3 regions of the Blastococcus sp. SYSU DS0533 genome follow, and region 2 is predicted to be linked to each of the others. Evidence: riboswitches for the same ligand, from Rfam matches in the RefSeq annotation. Region 2 holds a riboswitch; each other region holds the start of a gene.

Region 1 (5,436 bases), on a different contig from region 2:
CCGCCCGCGCGGCCGGCGGTCGGCGGCCCGGTTCCGGCCGACGGCGGGAACGCGGGATCCGAGGAGGAGGGCCCGGTGGCGCCGGCCATCCCGTCGTTCGCCTCCCTGCGGGGTCCGCGGCGCCGGTCGGCGGTCGACCTCCTCGTCCCGGCGGCGTCCGAGCCCGCGGAGCCCGGGGCCGCCGAGCCCGGGGCCGCCGAGCCCGGGCCCGCGGTCTCCCGATCCCAGCCGCCGGCCACCCCGGCCGCCGCCGCCCGCCCGTCGACCGGTGCGGGCGGGCCGCCGGTCGCCGTCCGCCCGCCGGACTACGCCGATCTGCTGCGCCTGGGCGTGCACGTCACCCGGGTCGTCCTGGGCCTCCCGGCGCGCTGCCTGCACCGGCTGCTCGGCCGGGGTGGCCCTGCCGCCCCGTAGGCGGGGCAGCAGGTGGACCGGGTCCTGCTCCGGCGCAGCGGCGACGCGGTCGAGGCCGTCGACCTCGACGCCGGCGGAGCGGGTCGAGGCAGCGCCCGCCTCGACCCCGCGGCGGTCGCCGGGTACGTGGCGGAGCGCGAGGGCGGTGCGGCGCCCGTCCGCTGGGTCTGGGACGACACGACCCGCTGGTACCCCGCGCTGCTGACGGCCGGGGTGCGCGTCGAGCGCTGCACCGACCTCCGGCTGGGCCACGCGATCCTGCGGCGGTCCCCGTTCGCGGCCCAGGACCTGCTCGCCGGGGAGGACACCCAGGGGTGGGACGCGCTGCAGCCCGGCCCGCCGCCGGAGTCGGCCCTGTTCCCGCTCGCCGACCCGGCCGACCTGCTGGACCCGCTCGCCGAGCACCGGCGCCAGCAGGCGGTGCTGGCCGCCTCCCCGCAGCGGGACCGGCTGGCCCTGCTCCTCGCCGCGGAGTCCTCCGGCGGGCTGGTGGCCGCCGAGCTGACGCACACCGGCCTGCCCTGGCGGGCCGACGTGCACGAGCGTCTGCTCACCGGCCTGCTGGGGGCGCGACCGCTGCCGGGTGGGCGCCCGGCGGTCCTCGAGCGGCTGCTGGGGGAGATCCGCGCGTCGTTCGGCGCCCCCGCCCTCAACCCGGACTCGCCCGGTGAGCTGCTCCGGGTGCTGCAGCACATCGGCCTGCCGGTCGCCGACACCCGCTCCTGGACGCTGGAGCAGCTCGACCACCCGGGGATCCCGGCGCTGCTGGAGTACCGCAGGCTCTCGCGGCTGCTGACGGCCAACGGGTGGACCTGGCTGGACACGTGGGTGCGCGACGGCCGCTTCCGCGCCGTCTTCGTGCCCGGCGGGGTGGTGACCGGGCGGTGGGCCTCCTCCGGGGGCGGGGCGCTGTCGGTGCCGACCGTCGTCCGGCCCGCGGCGGTGGCGGACGAGGGGTGGCGGTTCGTCGTCGCCGACGTCGCCCAGCTCGAGCCGCGGGTGCTGGCCGGCATGAGCGGCGACGGCGCCATGGCCGAGGCCGCGCGCGCCGCCGACCTGTACGAGGGGATGGTCGCCGCCGGCACCGTGGCCACGCGGGCGGAGGCCAAGCTCGGCATCCTGGGTGCGATGTACGGCGGCACCCGGGGTGAGAGCGGGCGGATGCTGCCCCGCCTGGCCCGGCGCTACCCCCGGGCCGTCGGCCTGGTGGAGGAGGCCGCCCGGACCGGCGAGCGCGGAGAGGTGGTGCACACCCTGCTCGGGCGGGGGTCGCCGCTCCCGGGGGCGTGGCCGCACGAGGAGGGCGACCGGGCCCGCCGCGCCTGGGGCCGGTTCACCCGCAACTTCGTCGTCCAGGGCACCGGGGCGGAGTGGGCGCTGTGCTGGCTGGCCGACCTCCGCAACCGGCTCTGGCGGCTCGGTGGGGAGGGCGACGTGGGGGCGCGGCCGCACCTGGCGTTCTTCCTGCACGACGAGGTGGTGGTGCACACGCCCGACCACCTGGCCGGCGAGGTGGCCGGCGCGGTCCGTGCCGCTGCGTCGACCGCAGGCCGGCTCCTGTTCGGCGCCTTCCCCGTCGACTTCCCGCTCGACGTGGCCGTCGTTCGGTCCTGGGCCGACGCCGGCTGACGATTCGCGCGCGATACACCACCGACCGGCGGTGCAGGTCACCGCGACACACATCACGTCGTGGAATTCCGCGCCTGCTGATTGTCACGACTGCATAACGGCGGTTACGGTGGCTGGGCCCGGACGGTCGTTCACTCCCCACCGGGGAGGTCCGCCGGGCGCCGCCGAGTCGCCTTCCGGGGCGAGCCGGGGACCCACCGCAGCACTGGGGTGAATCCTGCGCCGGGCACGTCCCGCCGCGGGTAGGGCCGCTTCCCGCCCGAATCCGTCAGCTAACCCGGTAGGCGGCAGACGGAAGAAACGGAGAGCCGCCGCATGGCGCGCCCCTGCACCGCCGCACGACCCTGCGCCCGCCGGCACCGCCGCCTCCGGGCGCGTCCGCGGATCTGATCGCACGCGCTGCCCGGCGTCCCGCCGGTCGCCCGCCGTCGAGCCGCACCGGCCCCCCCGGTGCCCGGCGGCCCCGTGACCCGCGCCCGGGCCCGCTGTCCGCATCCTCCGCGACCCGCCCTCCGGCGGCCGGTCGCGCTCACACCCCGGAGCACCCGAACACCATGGACCCTCGCAGCACCACCACCGGCCGACGTGGCCCGCTCGCCCTCCGCCGCCCGCCCGCGGCCGTCCGCCGACCGGCGCTCTACCTCGGCGTCGCGGTCGCCGGCGCCGTCCTGGTCAACAGCCTCGTCGGCGTCGAGCCGACCGCCCAGGCCGAGGCCCGCACCTCGGAGTCGGTGAGCGTCGCGCAGGCGCTCGGCCTGTCCGCGCAGTCGGGCCCGATCGACGTCACCGAGGACCTGGCGCCCCTGGAGGGCCTCGCAGCCAGCCGCAGCACCCGGGAGGCCGACCAGGTCGCCGCCCAGCAGGCCCAGGCCGCGGCCGACCAGGCCGAGCTCGACCGGCAGAAGGCCGAGGCGGAGGCCCTGGCCCGGGCGGAGGCGGAGAAGAAGGCGGCCGAGGAGGCCGCTGCCGCGGCGGCCGCCGCCGAGCGGCAGGCGGCGGCGGCCCCGGCGAGCCCGACGACGCAGGCCCGGGCCGCGGCGACCGCGGCGGCCTCGGTGGCGGCCACGGCCGTGGCCCGGATCAGCAACACCGCCGGGAACGTCCGGCCGCAGACCCAGGCCGCGGCCGACGCCGTGGTCAGCAACGTGCCCGGTGCCGCGGGGATCACCCTCGGTGGCACCCGCGCCAGCGCGGCCGACCCGGGCGGGCACCCCTCGGGTCTGGCGCTCGACTACATGGTGATGTCGAACGCCGCCCTGGGCGACGCGATCGTCGAGTACCACCGGGCGCACTGGGACGAGCTCGGCGTGGACTACCTCATCTGGCAGCAGCGGATGCTGTCCTCGCCGGGCGGTTCCTGGAAGGCCATGGAGAACCGCGGGAGCGCGACGGCCAACCACTTCGACCACGTGCACGTGAACTACAACTGATCCCCCGTGCGCCGGGTGCCTAGGTGAGCCGGCGGACCACGGACAGGGGCAGCACCCGCATGGCGAGCCCGATCGGCGCCCAGGGCCACGCCGGGACGTACGCCGTGGTCCGCCGGGCCTCGACGGCGGCCACCACCGCCCGGACACCGGTCGGTGTGTCGACCATGCAGCGGGTGCGCTGCTGCACGTGCTGGTTGATCTCCGAGCGGATGCAGCCGGGGTGGACGACCGGGACGTCCGCACCGGGGATGCACTCGCTGCGCACGCCCTCGGCGAGCGAGGCGACGCCGGCCGTGGTGGCGGCGTAGGTGGTCATCGACCGGCGCATGCCGCGCAGCGCCGCCCGAGGGGATCAGCACCAGGTGTCCGCGGCCCTGCCGGCGGAAGATCTCCGGCGCCGCCTCGGTCTGGGCCAGCGCGCCGGCGGAGTTGGTCACCCCCGTCTCGCGGTCGACGTCGGCGCGGCCGGTCCCCGGGGCAGCGCCCTTCCCGAGCCCGGCGTCGAGGGCCACCCGGTCGGTGCGCCGAACGCCCCGGCGAACGCGGCGAAGACCGCGGGACCCGCGTCGGCGTCGGTGATGTCGAGGGCGGCGATCTCCACCCGCCGACCGGTGGCCGAGCGGATCTCCTCGGCCAGGGCGTCGAGCCGGTCGGTGCGCCGGGCGCAGAGCGCGAGGTCGTGCCGAGGGCGGCGAACTGGCGGGCCGTCTCCTCGCCGAGCCGGGAGCCCGCGCCGGTGACGAGGACGACGCGGGTGCGCCTGCCGGTGGGGACGGGGTCGAAGCCGGAGGGCCCGCGAGGCACCCTACGAGAAGCTGCCGGCGGCCCCGCGGTCGCCCGCCGTGAGCTGCCGATCCCAGCCGATCGGGCCCGACGGGGTTCAGCCCCCGCCCGGGCGGGCACCCCCGTTGGGTGCGCACGGCACGGGACGACGCGCGGGGGGCACCTCGCGGCAGCACACGAGGAGACCGGGAGTGACCACGGCCGAGACCAGCCGACGCTGCTTGGACGGCCGGTACGAGCTCCACGAGCTCATCGCCGTCGGCGGCATGGGTGAGGTCTGGCGCGCTCGCGACCTGCAGCTCCACCGGACGGTGGCGGTCAAGGTGCTGCGCAGCGAGTTCGCCGACGACCCGGTCTTCGTCGCCCGGTTCCGCTCGGAGGCCCGGCACGCGGCAGGGCTGAGCCACCCGAACATCGCCGCCGTCCTCGACTACGGCGAGACCAGCGCCCCGGACACCGGCGAGAGCCTGGCGTACCTGGTGATGGAGCTCGTCGAGGGGTCGTCGCTGTCGGCGCGGCTGGCCGAGGAAGGGTCGCTGGACACCCGGGCGACGCTCTCGCTGCTGCGGCAGGCGGCCGCCGGCCTGGCCGAGGCCCACCGCGCGGGCGTCGTGCACCGCGACGTCAAGCCGGCGAACATCCTGCTCGGCTCGGACGGCACGGTGAAGCTCACCGACTTCGGCATCTCGTGGTCGGCGGGGAGCGCCCCGATCACGCGCACCGGCCAGGTCGTGGGCACCGCCCAGTACATGTCGCCCGAGCAGGCGCGGGGCGAGCACGTCAGCCCGGCCAGCGACGTCTACGCGCTCGCCCTGGTCGGCTACGAGTCCCTGGCCGGGCACGCGGCCTTCGACGGCGACAACCCGGTCACCGTCGCGCTCAAGCAGGTGCAGGAGACCCCCGAGCCCCTCCCGGCCGAGCTGCCCCCCGACGTGCGCGCCCTGATCGACGCGGCCCTGGTCAAGGACCCCGACGAGCGGCCCCGCGACGGCGCCGCCTTCCTCGCCGCCATAGAGGAGACGATCCGGCGGCCGTCCGGCGAGCCCCCGACGCGCTCCGTGGTGGCGGCGCCGGTGCGGCGGGAGCGCCGCGCGGACCAGCGCCGCCGGGCAGCCGCGCAGCGCCGGGCCGCACCCGTGGCCCGCCCGGAGGCCGCGTCGCGGATCCGCCGGCCGGTCCT
Region 2 (5,436 bases):
ACCGATGCCTGCGAGGTGCCCAGCAGGTCGGCGGCACCGGTGAAGGTGCCGGCGTCCACGACAGCGACCAGCGCCCGCAGCTGCCGCACTTCCGCACTCATGCGCCGAGCGTATGGCCGGGTGCGTGTCCGGCATTTCCGCTGTGCGCCCGACGTGCCGATACTCCGCCAGGTGACCGCACCCTCCCGGGACTCCGTCCGGCCCGGCCGGCCCGCACGTGGGCACCCCCTCGCCGGCGGCGTGGCGACCATGCTCGGCAGCGCCCTGAGCAACCAGGTGGGCGCCGCGCTCGGCGCCCACGCCTTCGGCGCGATCGGGCCACCCGGCGTCGTCGCCGTGCGCCAGGTGGTGGCCGCGGCGGTGCTGCTCCCGGTCGCCCGACCACCGCTGCGGCGGATGACGTGGGCTCAGTGGTGGCCGGTCCTGCTGCTCGCAGCGGTGTTCGGCTGCATGAACCTGGCGCTGTACACGGCGATCGAGCGCATCGGGCTCGGGCTCGCGGTGACGCTGGAGTTCCTGGGGCCGCTCGCCGTCGCACTGGCCGGGTCGCGCTCCCGGTGGGATCTCCTGATCGGCTGCGGTGCGGCAGGCGGGGTCTACGTCCTGATCCTGCCCGGGCCCGCCAGCGACCACCTGGGCGTCGGGCTCGGGTTGGTCGCCGCGGCGTGCTGGGCGGCCTACATCCTCCTGAACCGCGTCGCCGGACTGCGCCTGCCCGGGCTGCAGGCCCCCGCGCTCGGAACCGGCCTGTGCGCCCTGGCCTTCCTCCCCGTGCTGGTGCCCATGGCGGTGGACGGCAGGCTCACCGGGGCGGCGCTCGGCTACGCCGTGGCGGCGGGCGTGCTCTCGTCGGTGGTCCCCTACGCGGCGGACCTGACCGCCCTGCGTGTCGTCCCGCCTCGCTTCTTCGGCGTCTTCATGAGCGTGCACCCGGTGCTGGCGGCGCTGGTCGGCATCGTCCTGCTGGGCCAGGGCTTGCGGGGCCACGAGTGGGCGGGGATCGCGCTCATCGTCGTGGCGAACGCGGCCGCCGTCGCGGTGGCCCGGCCGCGCTCGTCCGTGGCCGATGTCCCCTCCGGTCTGACCGAGGTCGCCGGGACGACCCCGTCGGTCACCTGACCCGCCCGGGGCCCACGAGGGCCGGTGACCCCGGTCGGGATCACCGGCCCTCCGAGCGGTCCGGCGCCGTCAGCCGGCGATGCGCCGGGCGCCGTTGTAGCTGCCCATCGAGTCCAGGCTCGCCACCTTCACCGGCTGGCCGGAGGTGGAGGCGTGCACCATCTGGCCGTTGCCGATGTACATGCCGACGTGGCTCACCGGGCTGTAGAAGAAGACCAGGTCGCCCGGCTGCAGCTCGCTGCGCGAGACGGGCGTGCCCATCTGGCTCTGCGACCGGCTGGAGTGCGGCAGCGTCACGCCGGCCGCGGCGTAGGCGTAGGAGGTCAGGCCCGAGCAGTCGAAGGCGTTGGGACCACCGGCGCCCCAGACGTAGGGATCGCCGATCTGGGCGAGCGCGGTGTTCACCGCGACCTGGGCGGCGGAACTCGGCGCGGTGACGGCGCTCGGGGCCGGCAGGGCGGCGCCGCCGTGCGCCTGCGCCACCTGCTCCTGCTGAGGAGCGGTGAGCGCCTCGTAGCGGCGCTGGTAGTCGGCGATCTTCACCTCCAGCTCCTCCTGCTGGGCGGCGATCTGCTCAACCGTGCGCTCCGCCTCGGCGGCGGCCTCCTCGGCGGCGTCGCGGGACCGCTCCGCGTCCGCGGCGGCCCGCGACACCTCGGTGAGCACCGCGTTCGTGTGGCCGGCGATGGCGTCGAGGATGCCGAGCTGGTCGACGAGGTGCTCCGCCGAGTCGCTGGTCAGCAGGACGTCGAGCTGCGACATGCCGCTGCCGGTGTAGGCGCTGCGGGCCAGCCGGCGGATGTGCCCGTCGAGGGAACCGATCCGGGCCTCCGCCGCGGCAGCAGCCTCGTCGGCGGCCTCGGCCTCGTCCTGGTGGCGGGCCAGGACGACCCGGGCCTCGTTCAGCTGCTCGGAGACGACCTCGAGCTCGTGGCTGGCCTCGGCCACCTGGGCGGCGACCGCGTCGGCCGTGCCGGGGACGGCAGACGCCGCGCCCGGGAGGATGGTGACGGTGACGGCGGTGACGGCGGTGACCAGGAAACCCGATCGCAGCGGGCCGAGGCGACGGGCGCGCGAGCTGCACCGGTCGGCGGGGTGGAGCTGTGCGGGGGCGTGGGTCAGCACTGCGTGAGGGGTCGCCACGAGCGGCGGCTCTCCGTTTCTTCCTCTGCGACCGCCGACCGAGTTAGCTGACGGGTTCGGGCTGGGAAGACTGGCCCTATCCCCCGCACCGGCGGACCGGCTGCGGGAGAACTCACCCCGGAACTGCGGTGGGTCCCCGGTACACCTCGGGCGCCAGTGGTGCGCGCCCGGCGGTGATTAGGCGGTGTCCGGTCGAGGCCATCCATCGACGGATGACAACCACCCGGCCGGACGGCGAGAACCCTAACGACCGCGATGTGACCGTGACAAATGGTGGCGGGAGAAACCCCTGCGACGAGGATCCCCAGGTCAGCGGCGCGCCTCCGGGCCGAGCCCCCTGACGCTGTGTAGCGGCCGCCGTCGGGACGGGCCGCCGGTCACCCCGTGCGCCGGCCCGGGGACCGCCCGCCGTCGTGACCGCCGGCACCGTCCGGGTGCCGCAGCGGGGGCACCAGACCGCCCTCGGCGAGAGCTCGCACGGCCCGCCGTTCCACGTCGTCGAACTCCACCACCACGCCCGGCGGCGGGACGACGACGTCCTCGGCGGCCGGACCGCTGCGAGCGCGCCCGGTCATGGGCACGACCACCGGGTCCACCCCCTGCCATCCCGGCGGGGCCCCGAGCAGCACGGTCACGACGCAGTCGGCGCAGCCGTTCCCGCGGGCGGTGCAGGTGTCGCAGTCGATGAGCATGGCTTCTTCTCTCCTCCGTGGGTCGCTGCGCACGCTAGGAGAGCTCACCGACATTTCCGCGCGCGGTGCCGGCGCGGCCCGGACGGCGTCAGCTGCCGGCGTACTCCCAGTGCCACGGCTCCTCGCGCCCGTTGCCCGGATCGGCCCACGTCGGGTGGAGGAAACCGAACCGGCCGGCGTTGGCGACCATCCACGCGTACTGCGGCGTGCCGAAGGACTGGATGCCGCCGCACAGGTCCACCGCGAGCCCCCAGCCGTGGTTGCTGGTGCCCGGGATCGCCGCCAGGGCCGGCTTCTCCCCGTACAGCTTCACCTGGCCGGCGTAGGTCCGGTAGGAGTCGGTGATGCAGAGCGGGCGCCCGAAGTCGGCGGCGTAGGCCGCCGCCATGGCCCGGTAGGCCGCGGCCGCGTCGCACCGCAGCGTGTGCCCGCCGACGCCCAGGGGGCACATCGCGCTGGGCGGGATCAGGCCGTTCGGGTAGCCGCCCCAGGCCCGGCCGCCGTCGTAGCTGGGCGGGTAGACGGTGTTCCCGCACTCGGTCCGCAGCGCGCCGGCGGTCGGCTCGGGCACGGCGACGGGCGGGCGCTGGCCCAGCACCGGGCGACCGACGCCGAGCACCTGGTCGCCGGGGAGCGTCCGCACCACCACGGCCCCGGCCCGGGCGTCGGCGGTGAGCATCGTCCTGGGGTCCAGCGCGATGCCCACGTGCCCGAGCCCGGACTCCGGCGAGCCGAGGAAGACCAGGTCGCCGGGGAGCACGTCCGCCGGGGCGACGGGCACGGTCCGCGCGAACAGCTCGCCCTGCGTCGCCGGCAGGGGGATCCCGGTCCGGCCGTACACCGCCTGCACGAGGGAACCGCAGTCCCAGGAGTCCGGCCCCGCCGTCCCGGGGGCGTAGGGCTGCCCCAGCGCCTCCATCGCGCCGCCGACCGCCGCCAGCGTCTCCGCGGGCAGGACGAGCAGCGAGGTGGGCCGACCGGGCAGCTGGGCCACCCCGCGCTGGGCCCCGCCCCCGCCCTCGCCCACCGGCACCAGGCGGTCAGGCAGGCCCCGCTCCGGGTCGCGCAGCGCCGACGCCGGCACCTCCGCCAGGCCCGCGGCCCGGAGCTGCTCGACGTAGGCCCGCCAGCTGGCCGCCGTCTGCTCGTTGACCGCGAGCTGCTCCTGCTGCAGCTGGGCCAGCTGCCCGTCGACGACGGCGAGCGCGTCGCCGAGCTCGGCGGTGACCGCCTCGGCCGCCGCCGCGAGCTCGGCCACCCGTGCGCGCACCTGGTCGGCCCGCGCGCGGGCCTGGTCGAGGGCGGCCTGGGCGCGCGCCTGCTCGTCGAGCGCGCCGCGCCGGTGGTCCTCCGCGACGCCGATCACCCGGCCGGCGTGCGCGTCGACCACGTCGAGGAACCCGAGGCCGGAGAGCACCTCCCCGGGGTCGCCGCCGCTGAGCAGCAGGGTCAGCGGGGTGAGGGCGCCGCCGTCCCGGTAGACGGCGGCGGCGTAGTCCGCCACCTCCCGCTGGTGCCCGGCCAGCACGCCCCGCGCCTCGTCGAGGACCGCCTGCGCCTCGTCCACGGCGCGCTGGGCCCTGGCCAGCGCCTCGCGGGCGGCGACGACCTCGGCCTGGCGGGCCCGCAGCTCGTCCTGCACCTCCGCGGCGCGCCGCTGCAGCCGGTCCAGGTCGCGGCTCTCCAGCACACCAGAGGTGCCGCCGGGCTGGTCGCTGGGTGCGGCTGCGGCCGGGCCGACCGGCAGCAGCACCGCCACGCACGCCGCGAGGGCGGCGACCGCCGCCCGCCGCCGGCACCGGCCGGGCGGGCGCGCCGGGGAGCGCGCGGGCATCGCCGACCACCTCCAGTGAACGGCCGGTCGCGCGGGCGGCGACGGGCGCTGGCAGTGCATGGTGTCCCGTCCGGGGGCGGAAAGCCAGGCTGTGCACCGCCGGGGTGGCCCCGCTCCCCACGGTCGGGCGGCGCCGGACCCCCTGCCCGGGGGTGCGGGCGGGCGGGTCGGGGCGTGCGGCGGCCCGGCGCGCGTCCCCCGGACTGTCAGCACCCCGACCTAGCGTCCGCCCCGTGGCACCTCCCCCCGCTCCACCGCGCTACCAGCAGGTCTCGATCGAGGACGTCGGCACGCCGCTGTCGCAGGTGACCTTCGTCGTCGTCGACCTGGAGACCACCGGCGGCTCGCCGAAGGACAGCGCGATCACCGAGATCGGCGCCGTGCGCGTCCGCGGCGGCCAGGTGCTCGGCGAGTTCCAGACGCTGGTGGACCCCGGCCACGAGATCCCGCCCTACATCAGCGTGCTCACCGGCATCACCTCGACGATGGTGGCCACGGCCCCCCGGATCGGCGCCGTCCTCCCGGCCTTCCTCGAGTTCGCCCGCGGGGCGGTCCTGGTCGCGCACAACGCGCCGTTCGACCTCGGCTTCCTCAGGGCGGCGTGCGCCGAGAACGGGATGGTCTGGCCCGCGGCGGCCTCCGTCGACA
Region 3 (5,436 bases), on a different contig from region 2:
CGGGGCGACCCGGCTGACGGTGCGCCGGTAGAAGTCCGACACCCACCACTGCCCGTCGCGCCACCGCGGCGCCTCGAAGTAGGAACCGCCCTCCAGCACCGTCCGGAACGCTCGATCAGCCATGCCGCGGGACGCTACGACCTCCCGCACCCGCCGACCACCTCCTGTTTTCCCCTCCGCCGGCGTGGGCACGGTCGCTCCATGCCGACGGAAGACGTGCAGCCGTGAGCGTCCGGGGCCTCCTCGAGCGCGCGGTGCGCCGCGTCGAGGCGTGGCAGGTGCTCGACGCGCCCGGCTACCAGGTGGAGCACGGGATCTCGCTGACGTTCCTGCTGGCCGGCCGCTACGCCCGCCCGCTGCAGGACCTGCTGCACGGCGTCTGGTTCGGCCACCCGCTGCACCCGTTCCTGGTCACCGTGCCGATCGGTTCGTGGAGCGCGGCCGCCCTGCTCGACGGCCTGGCCGCCGCCGGCCGCGGGGGCCCGGGTGCCGGGCAGGCGGCGCGCACGGTGGTCGGGCTCGGGATCGCCGGTGCCGTCGGCGCGGCGGCGACCGGGCTGACCGACTGGCAGCACGCCCACGACGAGGCCCGCCGGGTAGGCATGGTCCACGGTGGGCTCAACAGCACCGCGCTGGCGCTCTACACCTGGTCGTTCGCCGACCGGGGCCGCGGTCGTCCCGGGCGGGCGCGGGTGACCGCAGCCGCCGGCTACGCCCTCGTGCTCGCCAGCGGCTACCTGGGCGGGGTGCTCTCCTACCGCCACCGGCTCGGCGTCGACCACTCCGCGGCCGGGCGGTCCCCGCGGGTGTTCACCCCGGTGGCCCGCCTCGCCGACCTCCCCGACCGCGAGCCGGTGGAGGTCGCGGCCGACGGCGTCCCGGTGGTGCTGGTCCGCAGCGACGACGAGGTGCGGGCGCTCGCCGGTCGCTGCCCGCACCTGGGCGGCCCGATGGCCGAGGGCTGGCTGCACCGCGACGAGCTGGTCTGCCCGTGGCACGGGTCGCGGTTCGACGTCGACACTGGGGAGCCGGCGCAGGGGCCGGCCACGGCTCCGCTGCCCTGCTACGACACCCGGGTCCGCGACGGCGCGGTGGAGGTGCGGCGGCGGGCCCGCTGGCGCACCCCGACGGCGGTCACGACGGTGGAGGAGGCGTCCCGGTGAAGGCCGACGAGGTTCTGATCGCGCACCACGACGTGCTGCGCGGGCTGCTCCGCGAGCTGGCGGAGACCACCGACGGCCAGGCCGGCCGGCGGGAGGAGCTGCGCGACCGGTTCCTGCGCGAGATCGAGGTCCACGCGCAGATCGAGGACGAGCTGTTCTACCCGGCGGTGCCCGACGTCTCGCCGCTGCTGGCGCTCGCGCATGCCGAGCACCGGCAGATCGACGACCAGGTCGCCACCGTCATGCGCATGGACGTCACCGACCCGGAGTTCAGCACCGAGGTGCGGATGCTCGAGAAGACGGTGCGCCACCACACGATGGAGGAGGAGCAGCGGATGTTCCCCCAGTCGCACGCCCTGGGGGAGGAGCGCCTCGAGCAGCTCGGCGAGCAGCTGCGTGCCCGGAAGCGGGAGCTCGAGGAGTCCGGCGCGATGCGGCTCATCGTGCGGCTGAAGCGGGCGACGCTGCGTCACGTGTAGCCGAGCGGCCGTTCCCCGGCCGTGCGGGCACGGCCGGGGAACCGAGCCGTCAGACGATGCGACGCGCGGTGTTGTAGCCCCACATGGAGTCCACGGGCACGACCGCGACGGGGTTGCCGTAGGTCGAGGAGTGGACCATCAGGCCGTCGCCGATGTACATGCCGACGTGGCCCACCGGGTCGTAGAAGAAGATCAGGTCGCCGGGCTGCAGGTTCGCGCGGTCGACGTAGACCCCGGCGGTCGACTGGGCGCGCGAGGTCCGCGGGATCTCCACGCCCGCCGCCTGGTAGGCCGACCACGTCAGGCCCGAGCAGTCGTAGCCGCCCGGGCCGGTGCCGCCCCAGACGTAGGGCTTGCCCTGCTGGGCCAGGGCCGTGTCGACGGCGACCTGCGCGGCGTGGTTGGGGGCGACGACGGTGCTGGTGACGACGGTGCCGGTACCGCCGCCCCCGCCGTCACCGGTGGAGGCGGTGGCGGCGAACGGGGTGAGGGCGATGCCGGCACCGGTGAGCAGGGCGAGGGCGGCCCCGCGGACGGAACGACGGTTCGTGGACGTGCGAGTGGTCGTCATGGACGACGGCTTCTCCTTGTTCTCCGTGACCGCCTACCGGGTGAGCTGACGGGTTCGGGCGGGGAACGCGCCCGGCGCCCCGGACTGGCCGGTGGCGCTTCACCCCAGGACTGCGGTGGGTCCCCGGTCCGGACGACGGCGGGTGCCGGCGCCCGGTTCGGCGGTGTCCGTCCGGGTGTCACCGGGGGTGGTGACGGCGGGTCCCGGCCGGACCGCGGGGAACGCTAGGTCGGTCACGGAAAGGTCACAACGCGACCGACACGCCGCCCGCCGGCGCTCCCGGGTGCTGCCCGGCCCGTCGCGCCGACCGCGACTCGCCAGCCGACCACCGGGGTTGCGCCGGCCGCCGGAGCGCTGGACCGGCATCCCGTCACGCACTGCTGTCGGCCGGGTACTTCTCCTGTCGACGGCGTGGCTCAACGCTGCGTGCACGAATCGAGCGGCGCCGTAGCCAGGAGCTGGAGCGGGGTGCCGGCCGACGTGGATCGGCGAGGCGGGGCCGCGGCGCGCAGCCCGGCGTGGCGCCGCGGTCCCGGCGTTCAGCCGACGTCGCAGCCGCACGGGCACTCCGCGGCGTGCGCCGGCCGGCCGTTGCCGTCGTCGAGGTCGTCGCACGCCGGCGGGCACGTGCACGTCCAGCCGTCGTCGAGGTGCCGGAAGGCCCCGGACTCGAAGCGCCGCTGCCGCTCCTCCTGCCGCCGTCGCGCGGCGGCGGCCCGCCGGGCCGCGGCGCGCTCCTCCGGCGCGTCGCCAGGCTGGGAGACGAGGTGGTCGTCCGGGCGGCCGCGGGCGCGGTCGGCTGCGTCCTCCCAGGGACTCCGCCGGTCGAAGGTGTACGTCGGTCGCGGTCGCCCGGGCCGGTGCTCCCACCGCCACGCGCGCTCCTCGCTGAGCATCGTGTCCAGGTGGGCGGGGAACCGCCGGCCGGCCCTGTCGCGGACGGTGCCCGGTGCCATGCGCTCCACCCGGTGACCCGCCTCGTCGAGCAGGCCGAGCCGGAGACCGGCCAGCTCCGCGGCTGCTGCGAGCAGCCGGGCGTCCACGCCGCGGGCACCGGCCTCCACGGCGGCCACGGTGGACTTCGAGAGGCCCAGCCGCTCCGCCAGCTCCCGCTGGGAGAGGTCGGCCCGGCGGCGGATCCGCCGCAGCAGTCCGCAGAGATCGAAGTCCCGTGCAACCCCGTCGTCCCGCACTCGCCGAGCGTGTCCGCCGGGCGCGGTGAGGAGCGACCCCATGTGCCCTTCTGTGGACAGTCGCTCTGTGCCCACATCCGCGGGGCAGAGGGCGACTGTGCCGGGGGTGGGTGTGGGGGTCGGGCGCTTGGGTCCCTGCCCACGCCCGCGGGGCAGAGGGCGACTGTGCCGCGGGTGGGTGTGGGGGTCGGGCGCTTGGGTCCCTGCCCACGCCCGCGGGGCAGAGGGCGACTGTGCCGCGGGTGGGTGTGGGGGTCGGGCGCTTGGGTCTCTGCCCACGCCCGCGGGGCAGAGGGCGACTGTCCTCGAGCAACCTCTCCCGCTCCGGCCGGGGCAGCAGTCGCCCCCGGCGGGTCCGCGACAGGGGCCTGCCCACGGTCACCGCCACCACAGCACCGACGGGCTGCATGGCAGCATCGCCGGGTGGCCCGCCTGCTGATCGCCAACCGCGGCGAGATCGCCGTCCGCATCGCCCGCGCCGCCGCCGCCGAGGGATGGGCCTCGGTCGCCGTCACCGCCGCCGACGAGCCCGACGCACCGCACGTCGCCGCCGCCGACGAGGCGCACGTCCTCCTCGGGAGCGGGCCGGCGGCCTATCTCGACCCCGCGGCGATCGTCGAGGCCGCGCTCGCCACCGACTGCGCCTTCGTGCACCCCGGTTACGGCTTCCTCTCCGAGACCCCCGACCTGACCCGGGCCTGCGCGGACGCCGGCGTCACCGTCGTGGGGCCGGCCCCCGAAGACCTCGCCGTCCTGGGTGACAAGGCGCTCATCGGCGCCAACCTCTCGGTGCCGATCGGGACGGTCGTCCTCCGCAAGGCCTACGGCCTGGGCGCGCAAGCCATGGCCGGCGGTAGCACCAAGGTGCCGCGGTTCACCGTCGGCTGGCCCACCAGCGAGTTCGGGCCGATGGGCCTGGAGGGTGCGGTCCGGCTCGGCATGCGCCGGGAGCTCGCCGCCATCGAGGACGACGCCGAGCGGCAGGCCGCCTACGAGGCCGCCGTCGCCGCCGCCTACGAGAAGGGCCGCGGGCTCAACGTCGCCGCCCACTGGGAGATCGACGACGTCATCGACCCGGCCGACACGCGCCGCTGGATCGCCACGCTCACCCGCGAAGTCGCCGCCACGCCGCGGCCGGCGGGGCGGGTTCGCCCGCACGTCGACACCTGGTGAACCACCCGCTCGGGTGGTTGACGGGCCGCGCGGCGGGGCACGGAGGACGACGAGCACTGCGCCGGCGGCAGCCGGTGCGACGACGAGGAGGCAGACATGGGAATGATGCGGAAGCTCATCGCGTCCGGTGTGGCGGCCAAGATCTTCCAGGAGGCCAAGAAGCCGCAGAACCAGGCGAAGATCAAGAAGTTCATCGCGGACTTCCAGAACAAGAGCGGTGGCGCCGGCAGCGGCAAGGGTCGCGGCGCCGTCCGCTGACCCCGCCCCGCACCGTGCGGAGCCGCGGAGCGACCCCCGGTCCCGAGGCACCCGTCTCGCGGCCGGGGGTCGCTCCCGTTCCGGGGTCCGCCCACGGCGCTCCGGCGAAGACCCGTGAGGAGCGCTGGCAGGAGCGGCTCGCCCTGCCGGTCCTCGTCGCGGCGCTGGCCTCGATCCCGGCCATGTTCCTCACCGTCGCCGAGGGGACGCTGGGCACCGCCGGGCACGTCGTCGACGTCGTCAGCGGTCTCGTCCTCGTCGCCGAGACCGTCATCCTGCTGGTCGTCGCCGAGGACAAGCGCGCCTGGATCCGCGGCCACCTCGGGCTGCTCGCGCTCACCGCCGCGGTCGTCGTCGCCGTGGTGTTCGCGCTCGGCCCGGTGCAGGTCCTCCGCCTCGTCCGCACCGTCGGCGCCCTGCGCATCCTCCGCGCCGGCCGCATCGTCAGGGCCGCCCGCAGCGTCAGCGACCGCATGGGGTTCAACGGGCGGCTCGCGCACGTCGCCGCCGCCGGGGCCGGGGTGCTGGTCGCCGTCTTCGTCGGGGTGGTCCTCGCCGACCCGACCTCCCGCTCCCGCGACCTGCTCACCGCCGTCCTC

Evidence for each region. Region 2 has a riboswitch for cyclic di-AMP ahead of ACI79W_RS16910 (NlpC/P60 family protein). Riboswitches for the same ligand answer to the same signal wherever they lie in the genome.
Region 1: it holds a riboswitch for cyclic di-AMP, as region 2 does, so the genes downstream of both, ACI79W_RS03315 (hypothetical protein) here and ACI79W_RS16910 (NlpC/P60 family protein) in region 2, are expected to answer to the same signal.
Region 3: it holds a riboswitch for cyclic di-AMP, as region 2 does, so the genes downstream of both, ACI79W_RS06980 (C40 family peptidase) here and ACI79W_RS16910 (NlpC/P60 family protein) in region 2, are expected to answer to the same signal.

Annotation. Positions count from the first base shown of each region.
Region 1 covers NZ_JBJGZZ010000002.1:41,937-47,372, forward strand. Annotated here, with positions in the region: gene ACI79W_RS03305 (DNA-directed RNA polymerase subunit alpha C-terminal domain-containing protein) at 1-414, shown strand, start outside; gene ACI79W_RS03310 (bifunctional 3'-5' exonuclease/DNA polymerase) at 427-2,043, shown strand; cyclic di-AMP (ydaO/yuaA leader) riboswitch at 2,206-2,344, shown strand; gene ACI79W_RS03315 (hypothetical protein) at 2,598-3,473, shown strand; gene ACI79W_RS03320 (hypothetical protein) at 3,493-3,789, opposite strand; gene ACI79W_RS03325 (protein kinase domain-containing protein) at 4,448-5,436, shown strand, end outside.
Region 2 covers NZ_JBJGZZ010000016.1:83,002-88,437, reverse strand. Annotated here, with positions in the region: gene ACI79W_RS16920 (LysR family transcriptional regulator) at 1-101, opposite strand, end outside; gene ACI79W_RS16915 (EamA family transporter) at 172-1,119, shown strand; gene ACI79W_RS16910 (NlpC/P60 family protein) at 1,189-2,262, opposite strand; cyclic di-AMP (ydaO/yuaA leader) riboswitch at 2,279-2,425, opposite strand; gene ACI79W_RS16905 (hypothetical protein) at 2,640-2,954, opposite strand; gene ACI79W_RS16900 (D-alanyl-D-alanine carboxypeptidase family protein) at 3,043-4,788, opposite strand; gene ACI79W_RS16895 (DEDD exonuclease domain-containing protein) at 5,022-5,436, shown strand, end outside.
Region 3 covers NZ_JBJGZZ010000004.1:109,842-115,277, forward strand. Annotated here, with positions in the region: gene ACI79W_RS06965 (SMP-30/gluconolactonase/LRE family protein) at 1-123, opposite strand, end outside; gene ACI79W_RS06970 (Rieske 2Fe-2S domain-containing protein) at 225-1,163, shown strand; gene ACI79W_RS06975 (hemerythrin domain-containing protein) at 1,160-1,642, shown strand; gene ACI79W_RS06980 (C40 family peptidase) at 1,692-2,213, opposite strand; cyclic di-AMP (ydaO/yuaA leader) riboswitch at 2,230-2,386, opposite strand; gene ACI79W_RS06985 (helix-turn-helix transcriptional regulator) at 2,753-3,406, opposite strand; gene ACI79W_RS06990 (biotin carboxylase N-terminal domain-containing protein) at 3,830-4,579, shown strand; gene ACI79W_RS06995 (hypothetical protein) at 4,676-4,837, shown strand; gene ACI79W_RS07000 (hypothetical protein) at 4,852-5,436, shown strand, end outside.